2 regions of the Brucella sp. IR073 genome follow, and region 1 is predicted to be linked to the other one. Evidence: predicted binding sites of a transcription regulator. Region 1 holds the regulator's gene; the other holds the start of a gene.

Region 1 (4,380 bases):
TCGCTTCGAGATGCGCCTTCCATAGGGGGATTTCGGCTCGATCCGCCCGGAAACAGAGATGACCTGCCCCTCTGGTGCCGTGGGTGGGGACAGGCAGCGCCCCCGGTGCGGGAGGCTTGATGGTCTCATCGGCATTGAAGAGCAGCACAACGCCTGCGCCGCAACGGAAAAAGGCGTTGCGATGGTCAGGCTCGCGCACCAGTTCCAGACCCAGCACGTCGCGATAAAAAGCCACGGCGCGCGGCAGATCCGTGACATAGAGCGCGGATTCCAGAACGGCGGCGGGCTGCATTTTCATAGCCTATCCTCCCTGGCGCCTTCAGGCCACCGCCATCTTTTGCAGGGAAACGAGCCGGTTGATGCCCGTGCGCGCCAACTGCATAAGCGCGCCGAACTGCTCCTCCGTGAACGGCTCGCCCTCGGCGGTGCCCTGGATTTCCACGATGCCGCCCTTGCCGGTCATGACGAAGTTGGCGTCGGTCCCGGCGGTCGAATCCTCGGCATAGTCGAGGTCGATAACCGGCTCGCCGTTCGATATGCCGCAGGAGATGGCGGCGACATGATCCTTCAGAACCTTCTCCACCTTCACCATCTGGCGCGTTTCCATCCAGCGCAGGCACTCATAGAGCGCCACCCATCCGCCGGTAATGGCGGCGGTGCGGGTGCCGCCATCGGCCTGGATGACGTCGCAATCGATGGTGATCTGCTGTTCGCCCAGCGCCTGGAGATCGACCACGGCGCGTAAGGAGCGGCCGATCAAGCGCTGGATTTCCAGCGTGCGTCCGCCCTGCTTGCCGGAGGAAGCCTCGCGGCGCATGCGCTCGCCGGTGGAGCGGGGCAGCATGCCATATTCGGCCGTCACCCAGCCCTTGCCGGTATTGCGCATCCAGCCCGGAACCTTCTCCTCAAGGCTCGCCGTGCAGAGCACATGCGTATCGCCGAAACGGACCAGGCAGGACCCTTCGGCATGTTTGGAAACGCCGCGCTCGAAAGAGACGGCGCGCATTTCGTCTGCGGCGCGCTTGGATGGACGCATGGGGACCCTCGATTCATATTGTCTGATTGGGCTTTTAGGCCGCAATGAGGGAAATAGAAAGATACTTAAGGGCAGCGCGCCTTTGACCGCCGTATGGGCGCGCATATATATTTATGTTCAACTCAGCCATTCAGGCCTGATGGAGCCCGTGCAACGGACATGACGAAAGCAGCAGTTCCCGAAACACTTGCGACCCTCGACCAGCGCTCGCGCGATATTTTCCGGCGCATCGTGGAAAGCTATCTGGGCGACGGCGAGCCGGTCGGTTCACGCAATCTCTCCCGTCTTCTGCCGCTGGCGCTGTCGCCGGCGACGATCCGCAATGTGATGAGCGATCTGGAGCAATTAGGCCTCATCTACGCGCCGCATGTCTCGGCGGGGCGCCTGCCGACGCAGTTGGGTTTACGCTTCTTCGTCGATGCGTTTCTCGAGGTGGGGGACCTGCCGCCGGACGAGCGCAAATCGATCGAGACGCAGGTGCGCGCCGCCGGCAGCGGCAACTCAGTGGAAAAAGTGCTGACCGAGGCGAGCCAGATCCTCTCCGGCCTGTCGCGCGGCGCGGGGCTGGTGCTCGCCACCAAAGCGGAAGGCGCGCTCAAGCATATCGAATTCGTGCGGCTGGAGCCGACGCAGGCGCTCGCCGTGCTCGTCACCCAAAGCGGCGACGTGGAAAACCGTATCATCTCGCTGCCCCCGGGCGTGACGGCCTCGCAACTGGCCGAGGCATCCAACTTCCTCAACGCGCATATCCAGGGCCGCACGCTCTCCGAAGCGCGCAGCGAGCTGGCGCGGCTCAAGGAGGAGACGAAGCAGGAGCTCGACACGCTGTCACAGCATCTGGTCGAGCAGGGCCTCGCGATCTGGAGCGGCGGCGGCAATGACCAGCCGACGCGGCTCATCGTACGCGGGCGCGCCAATCTTCTTGAAAACATCCATGCGCAGGAGGATGTCGAGCGGCTGCGGCACCTCTTCGACGATCTTGAAACCAAGGAAGGCATGATCCAGCTCCTCGAACTGGCCGAGGCAGGATCAGGCGTGCGCATCTTCATCGGCTCGGAGAACAAGCTCTTCTCGCTGTCCGGCTCATCGCTCATCGTCGCGCCCTATCGCGACGCGGAGCAGCGGGTGGTGGGCGCTCTCGGCGTCATCGGCCCGACGCGGCTCAACTATGCCCGCATCGTGCCGATGGTGGATTACACGGCGCAGCTCGTTTCGCGGCTGTTGCGCTAGCTCACGAGATGATGCATTTCTTCACAAGCACTTGATTTTCAAAATATGAAGCTCGATATCCGGGCGACGACGATTTTTCAGAACGGAAGAAGAGAATGGCTGAAGAGAAGCATAAGGACGAGGCTGCCGATCTGCATCAGCGCGACATCAACAATCCCCGGGATCGCGATGCGCTGAAGCGCGCGGCCGACGATTTCCTGAAATCCAGGAAGGCCGAGGCGAAAGCCGAAGCGGCGGAGGATGAAGCGGAAGCAGAGGCCGACCCGGTTGCGGAGCTTCAGGCTGAGAACAGCGAATTGAAGGACCAGCTCCTGCGGCTTGCCGCCGACATGGAGAATTTGCGCAAGCGCACCGCCCGCGATGTGCAGGACGCCAGGACTTACGCCGTCACCAATTTCGCGCGCGACATGCTCGCTGTGTCGGACAATCTGGCCCGCGCGCTGGAGGCTATTCCGGCAGAAGCGCTGGAGGCGGGCGATACGGGCCTTAAGGCGCTCGCCGAAGGCGTGGAGATGACGGAACGCGCCATGCTTTCCACGCTGGAGCGCCATGGCGTGAAGAAGATCGAGCCCGAGGGCCAGAAATTCGACCCGCATTTCCACCAGGCGATGTTCGAAATCCCCAATGCCGAGGTGCCGAACAACACGGTGCTGCAGGTGGTACAGGCAGGGTATGTCATCGGCGACCGCGTGCTGCGGCCGGCGCTCGTAGGCGTCTCGCGCGGCGGTCCGAAGCAGGCGGCGACCGAGGCGCCAGCGGAGCCGGGACCGGTCGATCCGCAGGCGGAAAAGGACGCTTAAGGGGCGATACGCGCCCTCCCTCCCCCTTGCGGGGAGGGTTGGCCTGAAGGGCCGGGTGGGGGTGGTGATGTTTACGCCACTCTCTCCAGCAAAAGTGCAAACGTCACCACCCCCATCCGTCTGCTCCGCAGACACCTTCCCCGCCAGGGGGAAGGAGGGCGCCTTACGCAGCCTACCCCTCCACCGTCACTCCCTTTATCAGGCCCCTCTGCTCTGCCACATCTCGCAGGCTCGATTGCGGGCGGGGGCCCATTTGCTGTATAATGATGCCGGCTGCCAGCGAGCCCAGATGGGCGCAATTTTCCAGCGAATAGCCGTTTGTGTAGCCATAAAGAAAACCGGAGGCGTAGAGATCGCCCGCACCGGTGGTATCCACGAGTTCACGCAGTTCAATGGCGGGGACGGCGACGGTTTCATCGCCCGAGACGATGACGGAGCCCTTTTCCGAGCGCGTCACTGCGGCGAGCTTGCAATCCTGACGGATCGCTTCCAGACCCGCCTCGAAGGATGCCGTCTGGTAAAGCGATTTCAGCTCCGCCTCGTTGGCGAAGACGATATCGACCGTGCCGGAGCGCATCAGTTCCAGAAACTCGTCGCGATAGCGGTCGACGCAGAAGGGGTCCGAAAGCGTCATCGCCACTTCGCGCCCATGCTCATGAGCGAGCTTGGCGGACAGCCGGATCGCCTCCTTGGCGCGCGGCGGGTCCCAGAGATAACCCTCGAAATAGGTGACCTTGGCTTCGGCTACCTTGGAGCTTTCGACGTCCTCCGGCCCGAGCTCGACGCAGGCGCCGAGATAGGTGTTCATCGAGCGCTCGCCATCGGCGGTCACGAAAATCATCGACCGGGCGGTGGGAACGCCGTCTTCCAGCGGACGAGTGTCGAACACAACGCCTTGCGCGCGGATGTCATGGGTAAAAATCCGGCCAAGATGATCCGCCGCGACCTTGCCGAAATAGGCGGCGCGTCCGCCGAGGCTGGCGACGCCGGCGGCGGTGTTGCCGGCGCTTCCGCCGGACATTTCCACCGCGGGGCCCATCCGCTCATAGAGCAATTCGGCACGCGGCGCGTCGATGAGGTTCATCGCGCCCTTGATGATGGCGTTCTTCACTAGGAAGGCATCATCGGTGCGCGCGATAATATCGACAATCGCATTGCCGATGCACAGAACATCGAATTTGGACATGGGAATCGAGCGGCCCCTCAGCGTTTGACGATAGCGGCAATCATGCCATGAAGTCCGTGATGTACCGCTTTGCGGCGCCCTTGGCTAGCCTCGAGCCTTTTCCTGGGCCTTCATCCACCCTATGTGTT
Region 2 (4,380 bases), on a different contig from region 1:
GAAAACGCATCTGCGGCATATCTTCGCCAAGACGGGTGCCAGGAACCGTGCCGAAGCGATCCGTTATGCGCATGCCAACGATCTGGCGGTGACAGCCGATCACCCTTTGGATCATCCTAACGGGCGATAGGGCGACTTCACCGGCGCGCTTAGGTTGCGGTTAGTCGAAACAAAAGGGGAGATCACCATGAATATGTTCGAAATGTCGGCGACGAAGCGCGGCGAACAGGCGGAAATGGCAGCCTGGGAGAGCGTATGGGATGCCGCTCCGGCAGCTGTGCGGCAGAAGCTCGGGCTGTCGAAGGAGCGCGTGGGCAATGTCCTCGTGCTTCGCGCCGCCAATTGTCCGGTCGCTTTCTTCAACCGCATTCTCGGGCTCGGCCTGGATGAGCCTGCCGACCGGTCCTGGCTGGAGGAGCAACTCGAAACATATGCTGCGGCTGGCGTGCCCTACGGCGTCGGCCTTTGCCGCGAGGCGCGCCCTGCTGAAATCTCCGGCTGGCTGGAAGCGGGCGGCTTGCGGAAAAAGGCCTCGCTCGCAAAGATGATGCGATCCACCGACCAACTGCCCAGCGAAGACTTGAGAACCGTCATTCGCGAAGTAGGCATCGAGGAGGCCAATCTGTTCGCGAAGACAGCGGCCGCCGGTTTCGGTGTCCCCGACAGTCTCGCGGAATTGTTCGAAGCGCTGCCCGGCCGGGAAGGCTGGCGCTTTTATCTATCGTTCGATGCCGGCGAAGCCGTTGGCACCGGAGCGCTTTTCGTTCGCGGCGATGTCGCCTGGATCGGTTTCGGCTCCACCATCCCGTCGCATCGGCATAGGCATCTCCACGGCGCGATGATGGCGCACCGCATGCATGTGGCCGCGGATCTCGGATGCCGCTGGCTCATCACCGAGACCGATCTTCCGCATGATGGCGAGCCGGCGCCGTCCTTCCACAACATGCAGCGGCTCGGCTTCGAACTTGCCTATGAACGGGCTAATTTCGTGGCCGACCAGACGTGAGCTCGTAACATGTCCTACTTCATCTTGCGCGCCCGAAGACCGCTGCTATCGAAGCCTCTGTCACCAAAGGCCCCCCGAGGAGAAATTCCGATTTCGTGTTTCAGTGGAGCTTGAACTCGCCTTCCACGCGTCGCCACTCGTTCGGCCCGATCAGACGCTGGTGACAGTATCGGACGGAGTGCAGCGGCCCGTCGAGCCTGCTCTGCCAGAAGTGCAGGAATTTGTGCATCTCGGGAAAGTCCGGTGCAAGGTCATAGTCTTGCCAAACATAGGTCTGCAGGACTGATTCGAAATCGGGAATGCGATAGAGGATATGCGCTGTGGTGAGACCATACCCATTGAGCTGACGCTCCAGATCCGATGAAAATTGCATATTACATCTCCGCTTCGTGACATTTCCAGATGACCCAAAAATACCGCAGCCATCTTTAAATTTTCAACGTGGAGCGCCGGTTTATTGTTCCTTTTCAGGATGGTAGCAGCCGCGAGACCTGAGTGCTAATTTTTTTATCCAGCCCTCTTGCAATCCAAAAATCGCAAAACCAGATCATTTTGCGCAAAATGCTCGATCGAGGTTTTGCACCCGCTCCGGATTGGTCATCCGGTCCGGCGAGGGGAACAATATTATCATTGTTTGTCCATGGAGGAAAACATGTCGTTCCGACCGCTTCACGATCGCATTCTCGTCCGCCGGGTCGAATCCGAGGAAAAGACCAAAGGCGGCATCATCATTCCCGATACCGCGAAGGAAAAGCCGCAGGAAGGCGAGGTCATCGCCGTCGGCCCCGGCGCGCGCAATGAAGCCGGGCAGATCCAGGCCCTCGACGTCCAGGTAGGCGATCGCATCCTGTTCGGCAAATGGTCCGGCACGGAAATCAAGATCAATGGCGAAGACCTGCTGATCATGAAGGAAAGCGATGTCATGGGCATCATCGAAGCCCAGGCAGAGCAGAAAAAAGCCGCCTGAACCCATCCAAACCACGATCATCAGTCAGAAACTGCCTATTGAGGAGTTGAAGAAAATGGCTGCGAAAGAAGTCAAATTCAGCGCCGATGCCCGTGAACGCATGCTGCGAGGGGTCGATGTGCTGGCCAATGCCGTAAAGGTCACGCTCGGGCCCAAGGGCCGCAATGTTGTGATCAACAAATCCTTCGGCGCTCCGCGTATTACCAAGGACGGCGTCTCGGTCGCCAAGGAAATCGAACTGGAAGACAAGTTCGAGAATATGGGCGCTCAGATGGTCCGCGAGGTTGCCTCCAAGACCAACGACCTCGCCGGCGACGGCACCACCACCGCGACCGTGCTCGCGCAGGCGATCGTGAAGGAAGGCGCCAAGGCGGTCGCGTCAGGCATGAACCCGATGGACCTGAAGCGCGGTATCGATCTCGCCGTCGATGCGGTCGTCAAGGAACTCAAGTCAAACGCCCGCAAGATCACCAGCAATGCGGAAATCGCCCAGGTCGGCACCATTTCCGCCAATGGCGATGCCGAAATTGGGCGCTACCTTGCCGAAGCGATGGAGAAGGTCGGCAACGAAGGCGTCATCACGGTTGAAGAGGCCAAGACCGCCGAAACCGAGCTGGAAGTCGTCGAAGGCATGCAGTTCGACCGAGGTTACCTCTCGCCCTATTTCGTCACCAATCAGGATAAGATGCGGGTCGAACTTGAGGATCCCTATATCCTCATCCATGAGAAGAAGCTCTCCAACCTGCAATCGATGCTGCCGGTTCTTGAGGCCGTTGTGCAGTCGGGCAAGCCGCTCCTGATCATCGCAGAGGACGTAGAAGGGGAAGCTCTTGCAACCCTCGTCGTCAACAAGCTGCGCGGCGGCCTCAAGATCGCCGCTGTCAAGGCTCCGGGCTTCGGCGACCGCCGCAAAGCTATGCTTGAAGACATCGCCATACTGACCGGCGGCACCGTGATCTCGGAAGACCTCGGCATCAAGCTCGAGAATGTCACGCTTGACATGCTTGGCCGTGCCAAGAAGGTGGCCATCGAAAAGGAAAACACGACCATTATCGATGGGGCCGGTTCCAAGGCCGATATCGACGGCCGTACGGCACAGATCCGCGCCCAGATCGAAGAAACGACTTCCGACTATGATCGCGAGAAGCTGCAGGAGCGTCTTGCCAAGCTCGCCGGCGGCGTTGCCGTGATCCGCGTTGGCGGCTCCACGGAAGTCGAAGTCAAGGAAAAGAAGGACCGCGTCGACGATGCGCTGCACGCCACCCGTGCCGCCGTCGAGGAAGGCATATTGCCCGGCGGCGGCGTTGCGCTGCTGCGGGCCGTGAAGGCGCTCGATGGCCTGACACCGGCCAATGACGACCAGCGCGTCGGCATAGAGATTGTGCGCCGCGCAATTGAAGCGCCGGTGCGCCAGATTGCCGAAAATGCCGGTGCCGAAGGCTCTGTCATCGTCGGGAAACTGCGCGAGCAGCCGGACTTCTCCTTCGGCTGGAACGCGCAGACCGGTGAGTTCGGCGACCTTTTCGCCCAAGGCGTTATCGATCCTGCCAAAGTCGTGCGCACGGCGCTCCAGGATGCCGCTTCCGTCGCCGGTCTGCTGGTGACGACTGAGGCCATGATAGCTGAGAAGCCGAAGAAGGAAGCTGCTCCGGCGATGGCCGACGGCGCCGGCATGGATTACTAAGACGATCCCGGAAGAAGGCCCGTCCCGTCCTTCGAGGGGCGGGCCTTGCCGAAGTTCAATAGTTTCATCGGGGAGGATCAGGATAGCAATCCCCGAAGAGGCATGGACAGCGATCAGCGCGGACAGTTCCTCCGCCGACTTCATCAGCGAAGAAGAGACCCCAAGACATTCTCTGCCATCTATTATTTCGCCTCCCAGACTTCGCGCCAGCCGGAAAATTCCGAGGGGCGGATTCGATAGCGGGCAAAATTGCCTTCGTGCAGTCCCGTCAGTTCGGCTTCAGCAATCTCGACGAAGCGCTCGCGGTCAGCAGAGTTAATCCTTTCTGTCGCCCAATCGGCGATGTGGGCGGTAGCTTTCTGACGTCCGGTACGCCCACGAATGAGGGCAGCGATAAGTTCACGCAGTTCCTCTCGATAGCGAAGCCGGAACGGGTCGGGTTCGCCCAGCGATTGGCGCACGGCGGCGTAACGCGCGGCTGATCGCTCATAGGCCCATAGGAACAGGTCTTTGAGAAGGTCAATCCGGTTCAACTCGTAAACCCCAAGCACTGCCTCGGTATAGATCTGCCGCGGTACATCAGCGAAAGAGAGCGGTGAAAGATTGTTTTTGATGAACGGGATGTTTGCAGCAAGGCGGGACACGCGCTTGTTCACGTCATCGAAGGGCTGAAGATAGGGCAGTTGAACCAAGACGAAGAATGCTTGTTCGAAAGGGTCGATG

The links. Region 1 encodes HrcA, which represses chaperone genes, less so after heat shock. Its sites were predicted from a motif close to GTTAGCACTCNCNNNNNGNGAGTGCTAAC; they were not measured.
Region 2: a site for HrcA is predicted at 1,481-1,509, ahead of groES (co-chaperone GroES). Genes of this name have one in related genera too.

Annotation. Positions count from the first base shown of each region.
Region 1 is NZ_JBAKHD010000002.1:60,740-65,119, forward strand. It holds gene ACOWVG_RS04110 (VOC family protein) at 1-292, opposite strand, end outside; gene rph (ribonuclease PH) at 320-1,036, opposite strand; gene hrcA (heat-inducible transcriptional repressor HrcA) at 1,196-2,266, shown strand; gene grpE (nucleotide exchange factor GrpE) at 2,362-3,066, shown strand; gene ACOWVG_RS04130 (adenosine kinase) at 3,239-4,252, opposite strand.
Region 2 is NZ_JBAKHD010000017.1:1,483-5,862, reverse strand. It holds gene ACOWVG_RS18855 (LuxR C-terminal-related transcriptional regulator) at 1-130, shown strand, start outside; gene ACOWVG_RS18850 (hypothetical protein) at 188-1,006, shown strand; gene ACOWVG_RS18845 (usg protein) at 1,107-1,379, opposite strand; gene groES (co-chaperone GroES) at 1,659-1,973, shown strand; gene groL (chaperonin GroEL) at 2,029-3,657, shown strand; gene ACOWVG_RS18830 (Fic family protein) at 3,840-4,380, opposite strand, start outside.